DNA from 3 places in the Mesorhizobium australicum WSM2073 genome. Region 2 is predicted to be linked to each of the others. Evidence: predicted binding sites of a transcription regulator. Region 2 holds the regulator's gene; each other region holds the start of a gene.
What was found. Region 2 encodes LexA, which represses DNA repair genes until DNA is damaged. Its sites were predicted from a motif close to TGTTCNNNNTGTGTTCNG; they were not measured.
Positions count from the first base shown of each region.

Region 1: the regulator LexA is predicted to act here: its motif matches at 1,762-1,779, upstream of MESAU_RS25200 (PA0069 family radical SAM protein).
Region 3: the regulator LexA is predicted to act here: its motif matches at 2,338-2,355, upstream of MESAU_RS06720 (helicase-related protein).

Region 1 is NC_019973.1:5,221,855-5,226,066, reverse strand. Features, by position in the region: gene MESAU_RS25205 (ribonuclease HII) at 1-380, opposite strand, end outside; gene MESAU_RS25200 (PA0069 family radical SAM protein) at 533-1,687, opposite strand; gene MESAU_RS25195 (glycosyltransferase) at 1,838-2,365, shown strand; gene moaB (molybdenum cofactor biosynthesis protein B) at 2,394-2,948, opposite strand; gene MESAU_RS25185 (4-(cytidine 5'-diphospho)-2-C-methyl-D-erythritol kinase) at 2,935-3,858, opposite strand; gene MESAU_RS25180 (membrane protein) at 3,864-4,049, opposite strand; gene MESAU_RS25175 (S49 family peptidase) at 4,132-4,212, opposite strand, start outside.
Region 2 is NC_019973.1:4,107,117-4,111,328, forward strand. Features, by position in the region: gene MESAU_RS19670 (ComEC/Rec2 family competence protein) at 1-1,602, shown strand, start outside; gene lexA (transcriptional repressor LexA) at 1,596-2,339, opposite strand; gene MESAU_RS19680 (GntR family transcriptional regulator) at 2,750-3,523, opposite strand; gene MESAU_RS19685 (ABC transporter substrate-binding protein) at 3,674-4,212, shown strand, end outside.
Region 3 is NC_019973.1:1,415,078-1,419,289, reverse strand. Features, by position in the region: gene MESAU_RS06730 (acetyl-CoA C-acetyltransferase) at 1-958, shown strand, start outside; gene phbB (acetoacetyl-CoA reductase) at 1,066-1,791, shown strand; gene MESAU_RS31075 (hypothetical protein) at 1,988-2,206, shown strand; gene MESAU_RS06720 (helicase-related protein) at 2,522-4,212, shown strand, end outside.

The DNA of each region.
Region 1 (4,212 bases), 1.1 Mb from region 2:
GCGAGCTTAGCCTGCACCGGCAGCCCGACCAGTGCGCGGCGCATCGCTTCGAGGCTCGCCTTGAGGATGTTGGTGCCATCGATGCCCTCGGCGCTGATCGACGCCATCGATACGCCGAGAGCGGAGCCGATGATGTGCAGGAACAGCGCTTCGCGCTGCAGGTGGCTAAGCCGCTTGGAATCGTCGAGACCCTCGGGAATATTGGCGGGGTCGAGCACCACTGCCGCCGCGACCACGGGACCCGCGAGCGGGCCGCGACCGGCTTCGTCCATCCCCGCGACCGGCCACAAACCATCGGCCATCGCCTTCGTCTCGAAGGAGAAATCGGGTTTCTCGACGATTTCGAAGAGAGGCGGAGAATCAGAACGCGCGCGAGCCATGTTGCGGCGAGGTTCGCATCGGCTCCGATTCTCCGCAAGTCCCTCCGGGTCGGGTGGGGCGCCGGACCGGGAGGGCACCGTCTGCAGGCCGGGGCAGGCCGGACGGGATTTCTTTGCCACGGCGGCAATGAACAGCCGAGGCGATTTTCGGTTCAGAGCAGCATCAACTGCTCCTGGTCCTTGCCGGCAGCGACGAACTGGTCGGTCCGCAGTGTACGCCGCTCGGCATTGAGGCCGAGCCGCTTGGCGGTGATTTCGAAGCGCCGGCCGATCTGCCAGGCATAGGGCCCGGCGCCCTTCATGCGCTTGCCCCATTCCGAATCGTAGTCCTTGCCGTCGCGCATCGAACGGACCAGCGACATGACGTGGCGGTAGCGGTCGGGATAGTGGCGCAGCAGCCAATCCTTGAAGATCGGGCTGACCTCCAGCGGCAGGCGCAGCACCACATAGCCGGCTTCGCGCGCCCCGGCATGGTGCGCCGAGTCGAGGATGCGTTCCATCTCCTGGTCGGTCAGGCCCGGAATGATCGGCGCCACCATCACCGAAGCGGGGATACCGGCATCCGAAAGCTGCCTGATCGCCTCCAGCCGCTTGGTCGGCGTCGATGCCCGAGGTTCCATCGTCCTGGCCAGCATGCGGTCAAGCGTCGTCACCGACAGCGCCACCTTGGCCAAGCCCCGCTCCGCCATGCGCGACAGAATGTCGATGTCGCGCACGACCAGGGCTGACTTGGTGACGATGCCGACCGGGTGGCCGCGCGCCTCCAGCACTTCGAGGATTTCGCGCATGATCCGGTACTGCTTCTCGATCGGCTGGTAGGGATCGGTGTTGGTGCCGATGGCGATGGTGCGCGGCTGGTAGCCATCCTTTGACAATTCCTTGTCGAGCAGGCGTGCCGCGTCGGGCTTGGCGAACAGCTTGGATTCGAAGTCCAGGCCCGGCGACAGGCCCATGAACGAGTGTGTCGGCCGCGCGAAGCAATAGACGCAACCGTGCTCGCAGCCGCGATAGGGATTGATCGACCGGTCGAAGGAGATGTCGGGCGATTCGTTGCGGGTGATGATGGTGCGCGGCTTTTCCACCTGCACCTCGGTCTTAAAGGGAGGAAGTTCCTCCAGCGAACTCCAGCCGTCGTCGAAGACATGCCGGCTGACAGGTTCGAACCGGCCGGACGGATTGATGCCTGCCGACCGGCCGCGGTTGCGGTCCGGACGGACCCGCATGCCGCTCTGCTCGATCATTGCATTGGCCATTTCGGCTCGTCCTGCTCCGAAGGCTGCAATGTCGGCTCGCATGATCGGTTCCATCTTCGCCCGCTCCCATGGACTGTCCATGTTGTGTCGAATCGCTCTGTTCATGAAATTATTCCTATTTTATCGATGAGAACAAATCAAGAACTTTCTATGGTGCGCTGCAAAAACTGGCGCCGACCAACGCTTTCCGCTATTCGGCTAATCATGCTCAGTGTTCTGATTGAAACGCACAATGACGAGGAGGGGCTCGCCCGTACGCTGGCGACGCTGATTGGCGGCGCGGTCGAGGGCGTGGTGCGTGAGGTTGTCGTCTGCGACACGGGCTCCAGTGACCAGACCCATCGCGTCGCCGAGCATGCCGGCTGCCACTATGTGGGGAGCGGGGGCATCGCCGCCGGCATCCGCCAGGCCAAGGGTGACTGGCTGCTGTTTCTCGAACCGGGTGCGAGGCTGGTGGAGGGCTGGATCGACGCCGTCGTCGCCCATACGGCCAGGCAGACAATAGCGGCCCGGTTCTCGCGGGCGCGGGGCAGCCGTCCACCGTTCCTGGCCCGGGTCTTTTCGGCAAACCGCGCGCTCGCCGACGGACTGGTGATCAGCAAGCGACAGGCGGCATCGCTGTCCAAGAATGCCGGCAGCGCCGAGGCCTTAGCGCGCGGGCTGGCGACCAGACGGCTCGACGCCGAAATCTGGCCAGCGCAGCCGAAGCAGCAGCACCGCTCTGGGGGGTGATTTTTGCAACGGCTCTGCGTGGCGTTGCTTACGACGCCGATTTGCCGCGCCGCAGATGTTCGTCCAGGCGCGGCATGATCTCGACGAAGTTACAGGGCATGTGCCGGTAATCGAGCTGTGGCTCGAGGATGCCGTCCCAGGCGTCCTTGCAGGCGCCGGGCGATCCCGGCAGCACGAAGACGAAGGTGGCGTTGACGACACCGCCGGTCGCCCGGCTCTGGATAGTCGAGGTGCCGATCTTGTCATAGGAAATGCGGTGGAACACTTCCGAAAATCCGTCCATGCGCTTTTCGAAGATCGGCTCCAGCGCCTCGGGCGTCACATCGCGTCCGGTAAAACCGGTACCGCCAGTGGTGATCACGACGTCGATGGCCTTGTCCCGCGACCACGCCAGAACGGCGTCGCGGATTTTTTCGCGGTCGTCGGTGACGATATCGCGGGCGGCCAGGATGTGGCCGGCCTTGGTAATGCGATCGGCCAGTGTCTGGCCGGATTTGTCGTCGGCCAGGCTGCGTGTGTCGGAAACAGTCAGCACCGCGATGCGCACCGGAATGAAGGCACGGCTCTCGTCAATTCTGGCCATCTCGCCCAGCCTCCGACGCCATGCTGCGCGTTGCCGCGACGAACCAGTCGGGCTGGCGGTCGCGGATCTCGGCCGCCGCGCGCTTGGCGACATTGCCGGTCTCGAACAGGCCGAAGCACGTCGCGCCCGATCCGGACATTCGTGAAAAGCCCGATCCGGCCTTATCAAGCCATGAAAGCGCCCTGCCTATGGCGGGCTGCATCGCAAGGGCTGGCCGCTCAAGATCGTTGCGGGTGATTTCCAGCCAGTTGCGCAGGCTGTGAAAATCGATGCTGCGCGGCAGCGGCGGCAGCGGCTCATTATCGCGACGGGAGAGTGCGGCGAAGATTTCCGTCGTCGAGACCGGCACGCCCGGGTTGACCAGCACGAGACCCAGTGCTGAAAAATCCGGCACCATCGACAGTTCCTCACCGATGCCGCGCGCGACCAGCGGCTTTGCCGCCAGGCACATCGGCACATCGGCGCCAAGCGAAAGACCGATCCGCGCCAGTTCGGCGCTATCGAGCTCCAGCCCCCAGCTCTCGGTCAGCCCGCGCAGCACGGCCGCCGCGTCGCTCGACCCTCCGCCCACGCCGGATGCGACCGGAAGGTTCTTTTCGAGCCTGATGCTTACCGGCGGCGTGCTCCGAACGCCGGCGGCCTGCCGCAGGGCGTCGCGGCCCTTCAGCACAAGATTGCCGCCATCGAGCGGTACGTCCGCCGCATAGCGGCCGGACACGCTGAACTCATCGGCGTCGGCCGGCGCGATCTCGATCCTGTCGCCAAAGCGCGTGAACACAGCCAGGCTTTCGATGAGATGATAGCCGTCGGCGCGCCTGCCGGTGACGTGCAAAGCTAGGTTTATCTTGGCGGGTGCGGCCCATGTCCGGACACGCTGACCCGATTCCGCAGTCTCGATTGCGAGTGAAATGAGGGTCAGTCCTTGGCCAGCCGGTATTCGCCGGTCTGCGGATCCTTGACCAGCGTTCCCATCGCGCCGTTGGCCGCCTGTTTTTCGGTGCGCCGCACCTTGGCCGTCACGCGTTCAGCCTCGCGCACGAAGGTGCGGTAACCGAAATAGGCGGCGACGCCGACGACGGCGAAAAAAATGAGCTGCGGCATGTCAAACTCCTACCACGCTGGGCCGGTAAGACCGGCCGGTCGGGTCTTTCGGGCAACCATGCTAGACGCTTTCATGGCTTTTTCAAAGCCCGAAGCGCGCCCACGATGCGCGCTCTTCCGCCGCATTGATGACGCCGCTGGCGGCAGCCGCCGCGATATCGGG
Region 2 (4,212 bases):
CTTTTTTCAGGCATCGAAAATGCCCGCGAATCCATCGCCGACCACATCAGGGGCAGCGTCGGCGGCGCTGAAGGCGAGATCGCGGCGGCGCTGATCGTCGGCGTGCGCGCCGGCATACCCGATGAAATCAATGAAGCGATGCGGCGTACCGGCATCTATCACATCATCTCTATTTCGGGACTGCATATGGCGCTTGTGGCCGGCACCATCATGGGTCTGCTGCGTGGTGCCTTCGCGCTGTTTCCAGACTTTTCCGCGCGCCGGCCGGTGAAGAAATACGCGGCCGCCGCCGCACTGTTCTCGATCGCGGCCTATCTCATCATTTCCGGTGTCGTCGTTGCCGCCGAACGCAGCTTCATCATGCTGGCGGTGATGCTGATTGCCGTCTTCTTCGATCGCGCTGCGCTGACCATGCGCAATCTGGGGATCTCGGCGATCGCCGTCATCCTGGTCTCGCCGCACGAGGTCGTCGGCCCGAGCTTTCAGATGTCGTTCGCCGCGACCGCGGCCCTGGTTGGCGCTTATGCCGGCTGGGCCGATCACCGTGCGGGAAAGACGCGGCCACCGCCGCCAAAGCGATCGCTGCCCGGGTTCCTGACGCGAAAATTCCTGCTGGCGACAGGTGGATTGGCCATGACGTCCATTATCGCCGGCAGCGCCACGGCACTGTTTGCCATCTGGCATTTCCAGCGGGTATCGCCGCTCAGCCTGTTCGCCAATCTGGCCGTGATGCCTATCGTGTCGGTCGTGATGTTCCTGGCCGTCGCCAGCGCGCTGTTGATGCCATTCGGACTGGATTGGCCGGCTCTCTACCTCATGGGCAAGGGCCTGACAGCAATGATCGCCGTGTCGGCGTGGATATCGGAGCGCTCTCCGGTCGATGGAGTCGGGCTGATTTCGCAGCAATCCGTGCTGCTGGTCACCGTCGCGCTGGTTATCGCGACGATGGCGACGACATGGCTGCGGCTCGCGGCGCTGCCATTCGCGCTCGCCGGCCTGTTGACTGTGTCGCACACACGCGCGCCCGATGTGCTGATCTCGGAAGATGCGCGGCTGGTCGCGCTGCCGATCGGCAATGGCGAACTGGCCGTCAACCGGGAACGTCCGAACGAATTCGCAACCGACAACTGGAAGCGCGCCCTGATCTCCGAAACAATCGTCAAACCGGAAATGTTCGACACGACAGACAGGCAATTCGATGTTGCCAGTCCCACCGACCTGCCGCCGGGATCGCCCTTCTACTGCCGCGAAGGCCTGTGCCTTGCCAGGCACCCTTCCGGCGCGATCATTGCCTATGTCGAGGACCGCAAGACCACCTGGAAAGCCTGCGCTTTCGCCGACCTGATCATCGTCAATGACGCAACCGCCTATGACGCCTGCCACAATCCACTGGTTCTCGTCGTCACCAAACGGCAGCTCGCCCGCAAGGGAAGCGCTGCCGTCTTCTTCAATCCCCAGTCGGCCACGACCCGGGCCGCGATCGCGTTTGCCGTCGACGGACCATACCGGCCCTGGCACGAACAGCGAAAATTCTCACGCGAGGCGAGGGGGCTGCCGCCGTACAAAAAACCCGACAAGCCCGATAACAAGCCGGTTCAGTAGCGCCTGATCAACCCGACCAGCTTGCCTTGTACCTTGACCCTGTCCGGCCCGAAAATGCGCGTTTCGTAGGCTGGATTGGCGGCCTCGAGCGCGATCGAAGCGCCTTTGCGGCGGAACCGCTTCAGTGTCGCTTCCTCTTCGTCGACCAGTGCCACGATAATTTCGCCCGGGCTTGCCGTGTCGGCATTGCGGATAATGACCGTGTCTCCATCGAAGATACCAGCCTCGATCATCGAGTCGCCCTTGACCTCCAACGCATAGTGCTCGCCGCCCATGATCATGTCCGGCGGCACCGAGATCGAATGCGTCTGATGCTGGATGGCATCGATCGGCACACCGGCGGCGATACGGCCCATGACCGGGATGGACACGGCTGAAACCGCGTCGTCGTCGTTGCCGGCCGCGGGCAGGCGCGAAGGCGCAGCGGCCGGCCTGATCTGGCGTCCGAGACTGCCTTGGCCAAGGCTGCCTTGGATGACGCTTGGCGAGAACTTCTTTGCCGCATTGAGGCCCGGCGCGATCGAGTCCGGCAGCCGCAGCACTTCCAGCGCGCGCGCCCGATTGGGTAGCCGGCGAATGAAGCCGCGCTCCTCCAGGGCCGTGATCAGGCGATGGATCCCCGACTTGGAGGCAAGATCGAGTGCTTCCTTCATCTCGTCGAAGGAAGGCGGTATCCCGCTTTCCTTGAGCCGTTCGTGGATGAACATCAGCAGTTCATGTTGCTTGCGTGTCAGCATGGCGGCCCCCAAGACATTGAACGAAAGGTTGAACCAGAATCGAAAAAACAAACCCAGAACAAACACTATCTGTTCCAGTTGTGTTCTGCAACCGTTTAAAGTTTAATGAATTTGTTAAGGGGTCTGAAGTTTTTTGCCCGCGACGGCGGGCGGCAACCAGTCCTTTCCGCCGTCGGCAGGCGCATTGAAATCGTTTTGGTTAATGGCCTGTGGCCCATCCGCCGACGAGGCTTTGGCATCAGTTAGTTGGAAGGCTTCTCCTCGGAGGGACGTATAATTCGCGGAGCCATTATTCGCGGAACGAAACGAAACCAAAATGCCAACGATTGGTAGCTTCGGGCGGCCATGGATCGGGGCGTTCGGCGCACTCCGGCCAGCGCGTTCGAATAGGCGTCGCGGAAGCGCTGAAGTTATCCCGAACCCGCCTTCAAGCTGCCGGCGCGAGCGGCGTATCTGGTAGCGCCGCTGTCTTCGCTGTGGACATAGACGTGCAGTGTGTAGCCGATATGCGCCGTCATCAGCGCCTTGGCCCGCTCGACGTCACGGTCGAGCGCCGCTTCCATGATCGCGGTATGGTGTTCGATCGCAATCGCTTCGCGTAGCGCTTCGATTGCCTCTTCATAGCCATCCTTGAGGCCGGCCGCGGCCCGCAGTGTCGGCGCCAGACCAAGGAAGCGATGATGCCGGCGCAGCTGATCCGAGATCGTCGAGCGGAACCGCAACAGCCAGTCGCATGTGGCGGCGCTCAGCAGCGCCGCATGGAAAGCCTCGTGGTTCTCGTCCCATCTGTCGACGGCCGCGTCCGAGGGATCGTCGACCGCCGTCTTGCAACGCGAGAGCCGGTAGTGGGCGGTGACCACGGCATCCTCCCACTCCCTGCCGCCTTTTTCCATCGATTCGAGGAACAGGGGTATCTCGACCACCATCCTGGCGCGTGCCAGATCCTCCAGCTCGGCCCGCGACACCGGAGCCACGGCAAAACCACGATTGCTGATCGCGGTGACCAGGCGTTCGGCCTCGAGCCGCGACAGGGCTTCGCGCAACGGTGTCCAGCCGACGCCATAGGTGCCGCGCAGCGCACTCAGTTTGAGCGGGGCGCCGGGCATGAGGCGCGTGGTCAGGATGTCGCGCCGCAACAGCTGATAGGCGGCTTCCGTTTTTGTGGAACTCGTTTCATTCAGCATGGTGATCAATCCGTCGTCTGGCGAAAAGTATATATGATAGTGCGTCACAGCAACAATTATATATAATGTTTGACACAGACCAGCGGACTCACCATGATCGCCGTAGTAGCCGCGTTTCCAAGCGGCCCTGATCAAATCTGGGAGGAAATGATGTTGAAGTCGAAATCCGCTTGGTTGTCGGGCTTGGCCCTGGCAGGCGCATTGATGGTCAGTGCCGGCAGTGCCGCGGCCGATCAGATCCGTATCGGCATTGCCAATTTCGGCGAGCATCCGCAATTGAACGCCGCCATAGCCGGCTTCAAGAAGGCGCTGACGGATAACGGCTTCGTCGAGGGCAAGGACGTCGTCTACACGGAGAGCCACACCAATTTCGATGCGTCGCTGGTGCCGCAGATGATCGCCAAGCTGCAGGCCGAGCAGCCCAAGCTGATCTACACCATCACCACGCCGGTCTCACAGATCGCCAAGAAAGCGCTCGCCGGTTCCGGCATTCCGATCGTTTTTGCCGCGGTCACCGATCCGGTGGCGGCCAAGCTGGTGCCGTCATGGGACGCCGGAGACGAAGGCATGACCGGCGCCAGCGATCTGCAGGACGTCGCCGCGGTGATGGCCTTCACCAAGAAGCTGCTGCCGAACGCCAAGCGCTTCGGCGTGCCTTATAATCCCGGTGAGGCCAATGACGTTGCCTT
Region 3 (4,212 bases), 2.7 Mb from region 2:
CGGACTGCCCAAGGAGACCACCGCCTGGGGCCTCAACCAGGTTTGCGGTTCGGGCCTGCGCGCCATCGCGCTCGGCATGCAGCAGATCGCCACCGGCGACGCCAAGGTAATCATTGCCGGCGGCCAGGAATCGATGTCGCTGTCGCCGCACGCCGAGCACCTGCGCGCCGGCGTCAAGATGGGCGACTACAAGATGATCGACACCATGATCAAGGACGGGCTGTGGGACGCCTTCAATGGCTACCACATGGGCAACACCGCCGAGAACGTCGCCCGCCAGTTCCAGATCACCCGCGACGACCAGGACCAGTTCGCACTGGCTTCCCAGAACAAGGCCGAGGCCGCGCAGAAGGCGGGCAAGTTCAAGGACGAGATCGTCGCCTTCACCATCAAGGGCAAGAAGGGCGATACGGTTGTCGATCAGGACGAATACATCCGCCACGGCGCCACGATCGATGCCATGACCAAGCTGAAGCCGGCCTTCGACAAGGATGGCACGGTGACCGCCGCCAATGCCTCCGGCATCAATGATGGTGCCGCCGGCGCGCTGCTGATGAGCGAAGCGGAAGCCGCAAGGCGTGGCATCACCCCGCTGGCGCGCATCGCCTCCTGGGCGACCGCCGGCGTCGATCCGGCGATCATGGGCACCGGACCCATTCCCGCTTCACGCAAGGCCTTGGAACGGGCCGGTTGGTCGGCAGGGGATCTCGACCTTGTCGAGGCCAATGAGGCGTTCGCCGCACAGGCCTGCGCCGTCAACAAGGACATGGGCTGGGATCCCTCGATCGTCAATGTCAATGGCGGCGCCATCGCCATCGGCCACCCGATCGGCGCCTCGGGCGCCCGCATCTTCAACACGCTGGTCTTCGAAATGCGCCGGCGCGGCGCCAAGAAGGGACTGGCCACCCTATGCATCGGCGGCGGCATGGGCGTCGCCATGTGCGTGGAGGCTTTCTGATAGACTTTGGACGGGCGGCGCAAGCCGCCCGTTTCACATGTGGTGCCTGTAGCAAATCCAGTGCCTGCCAAGCCCGACAACAGGGCAATTTCAAAAAGGGGAAATGCATGACCAAGGTTGCAATCGTCACGGGTGGATCGCGTGGCATCGGCGCGGCGATCTCGATCGCTTTGAAGAACGCCGGCTATTCGGTTGCCGCGAACTACGCCGGCAACGACGAGGCGGCGGCGAAGTTCAAGGCGCAGACCGGCATTCCGGTCTACAAATGGTCGGTCGCCGACTATGACGCTTGCGCGGCCGGTATCAAACAAGTCGAGGCCGACCTCGGCCCTGTCTCGGTGCTGGTCAACAATGCCGGCATCACCCGCGACGCCATGTTCCACAAGATCACCCGCGAGCAGTGGAAAGAGGTGATCGATACCAATCTGTCCGGTGTCTTCAATATGACCCATCCGTTGTGGGGCGGCATGCGCGACCGCAAGTTCGGCCGCGTCATCACCATCTCCTCGATCAACGGCCAGAAGGGCCAGGCCGGTCAGGTCAATTACTCCGCCGCCAAGGCCGGCGACATCGGCTTCTCGAAGGCGCTCGCCCAGGAAGGTGCCCGCGCGGGCATCACCGTCAACGTCATCTGCCCTGGCTACATCGCCACCGAGATGGTCAAGGCAATCGACGAAAAGGTGCTCAACGAGCGCATCATCCCGCAAATTCCGGTCGGCCGCCTTGGCGAACCGGAAGAGATCGCGCGCTGCGTGGTCTTCCTCGCTTCGCAAGATGCCGGCTTCATCACCGGCTCGACCCTCACCGCCAATGGCGGCCAATACTTCGTCTGAGACGTCTGCTCGCGCAGTCCAACGCTGCGGATCCATGCGTGCCCTGCGATAAGCGGACCGGAAAATCGGTCCGCTTCCAAATGGCGCCTGACTCTTGGAAGACGCCGCTGTGACGCAATGCCCCAATCCGGCACGCAAAGGTTAATGCCGGTAGGCGCGTCTGCGCGAACCCTGTGATTAAGCCTGTGGATTCTCGGTGGATAAGCTGTTCACAAGACAAGATATTGAGGGAACAAAAAGAGAAAATACGGCCGGCGCTGCTTTGTCGCCGATTCGTTCCGGCTTTGAGCCCAATGTTAAGATTAATGGCTGGGATAAGCTGCTATTCTTTAACGTCGAGTTTAGAAAGATTAACAGTTTCATAAGTTTAACGGGCGCGCACCGAATCGCCCTCATCGTTCCCGGCGAAAGTTAACGGCAGGACCCGCCCAGCATAAAACGGGCCAGTTCGGTGATTCAGCATGTGGTGAGACTCGTGGTCACGAAATCCATATCTAGCCGTGAACAAAAGCTGAATCTTACGGAGTCGCCGATTCGTCGCTGATTCGTTCCAGACTCGTTCCAACTGTTAAGCAGGGGCTGATTTGCGGAGTGAGGCGGGCGTCTCCGGAACCCTGCCGGAACATTCTGCTTTCGCTTCGCGCCCGAAATCCCTATGTGTCGGCTGTCATACGCGCCGTCCTGGCACGCTCCCGACCACGAGAGGCCAGAAAGCCTTATTTCCGAGCCGATGAACATCCAGCCGAAACACACCGAGCCGCTGATCCTGTCGGGCCGCGACGTGACCGCCGTGCTTGGGCCGACCAATACCGGCAAGACCCATCTCGCCATCGAGCGCATGGTGGCGCACGAAACCGGTATCATCGGCCTGCCGCTGAGGCTGCTGGCCCGCGAGGTCTACACGCGCGTCTGCGAAAAGGTCGGTGCCAACAAAGTGGCGCTGATCACCGGCGAGGAGAAGATCCAGCCGCCGGGCGCCAGATATTCGGTCTGCACCGTCGAAGCCATGCCGCGTGAAACCGACGCCGCCTTTGTTGCCATCGACGAGGTGCAACTGGCCGGCGACCTCGAACGCGGCCATATCTTCACCGATCGCATCCTGCATCTGCGCGGCCGTCAGGAGACGCTGCTGCTTGGTGCCGCCACCATGCACGGTATCCTGCAGCGCTTGCTGAAAGGCGTCTCGGTAGTGACGCGGCCGCGGCTGTCGCATCTGGCCTATGCCGGCTCCAAGAAACTGACCCGCTTGCCCAGGCGCACCGCGATCGTTGCCTTCTCCGCCGACGAGGTCTATGCCATCGCCGAACTCATCCGCCGCCAGCAGGGTGGTGCGGCCGTCGTGCTCGGGGCGCTGTCGCCCCGCACCCGCAATGCTCAGGTGGCGCTGTTCCAATCGGGCGATGTCGACTATCTCATTGCCACCGATGCGATTGGCATGGGCCTCAACCTCGACCTCGACCATGTCGCCTTCGCCCAGAACCGCAAGTTCGACGGCTACCAGTACCGCAATCTGACGGCGGCCGAACTCGGCCAGATCGCCGGCCGCGCCGGCCGGCATCTGCGCGATGGCACGTTCGGCGTCACCGGCCAGGTCGATCCGCTGGACGAGGACCTGGTCCAGAAGATAGAGGGCCATGACTTCGACCCAGTGAAGGTGCTGCAGTGGCGCACCGCCCAATTCGATTTCGCCAGCCTCGATGCGCTGAAGCGCTCGATCGAAACCAACGCTCCGGTCGAGGGCCTGACACGCGCGCTGCCGGCCGTCGATGCGCAAGCGCTCGAACATCTCTCCCGCGACGAAGACATCCGCGCGCTCGCCACCAACGCCAAGCGCGTGGCGCTGCTGTGGGAAGCCTGCGCCCTGCCCGACTATCGCAAGATCGCGCCTGCCCAGCATGCCGACCTCATCGCCTCGATCTACATGGACCTCGCCCGGCAGGGCCATGTCGACGAGAACTACATGGCCGAACAGGTGCGCCGCGCCGACACCACCGAGGGCGACATCGACACGCTGTCGCACCGCATCGCCCAGATCCGCACCTGGACATTCGTGTCGAACCGGCCCGGCTGGCTGGCCGATCAGGCACACTGGCAGGAAAAGACGCGCGAAATCGAAGACAGATTGTCGGATGCGCTGCATGAGCGGTTGACGAAACGCTTCGTAGACCGCAGGACTTCCGTCCTCATGCGGCGCCTTAGAGAAAATACCATGCCTGAAGCCGAAATCAGTCCTACCGGAACCGTCCTTGTCGAAGGCCATCATGTCGGCGAGTTGCAAGGGTTCCGCTTCACCGCCGACCAGACCGCCGGCGGCGAAGACGCCAAGGCCGTGCGCACTGCCGCGCAAAAGGCGCTTGCCGCCGAGTTCGAGGCACGCGCGGAGCGCTTCGGCGCCTGCGCCAATGGCGATCTCGCGCTCGG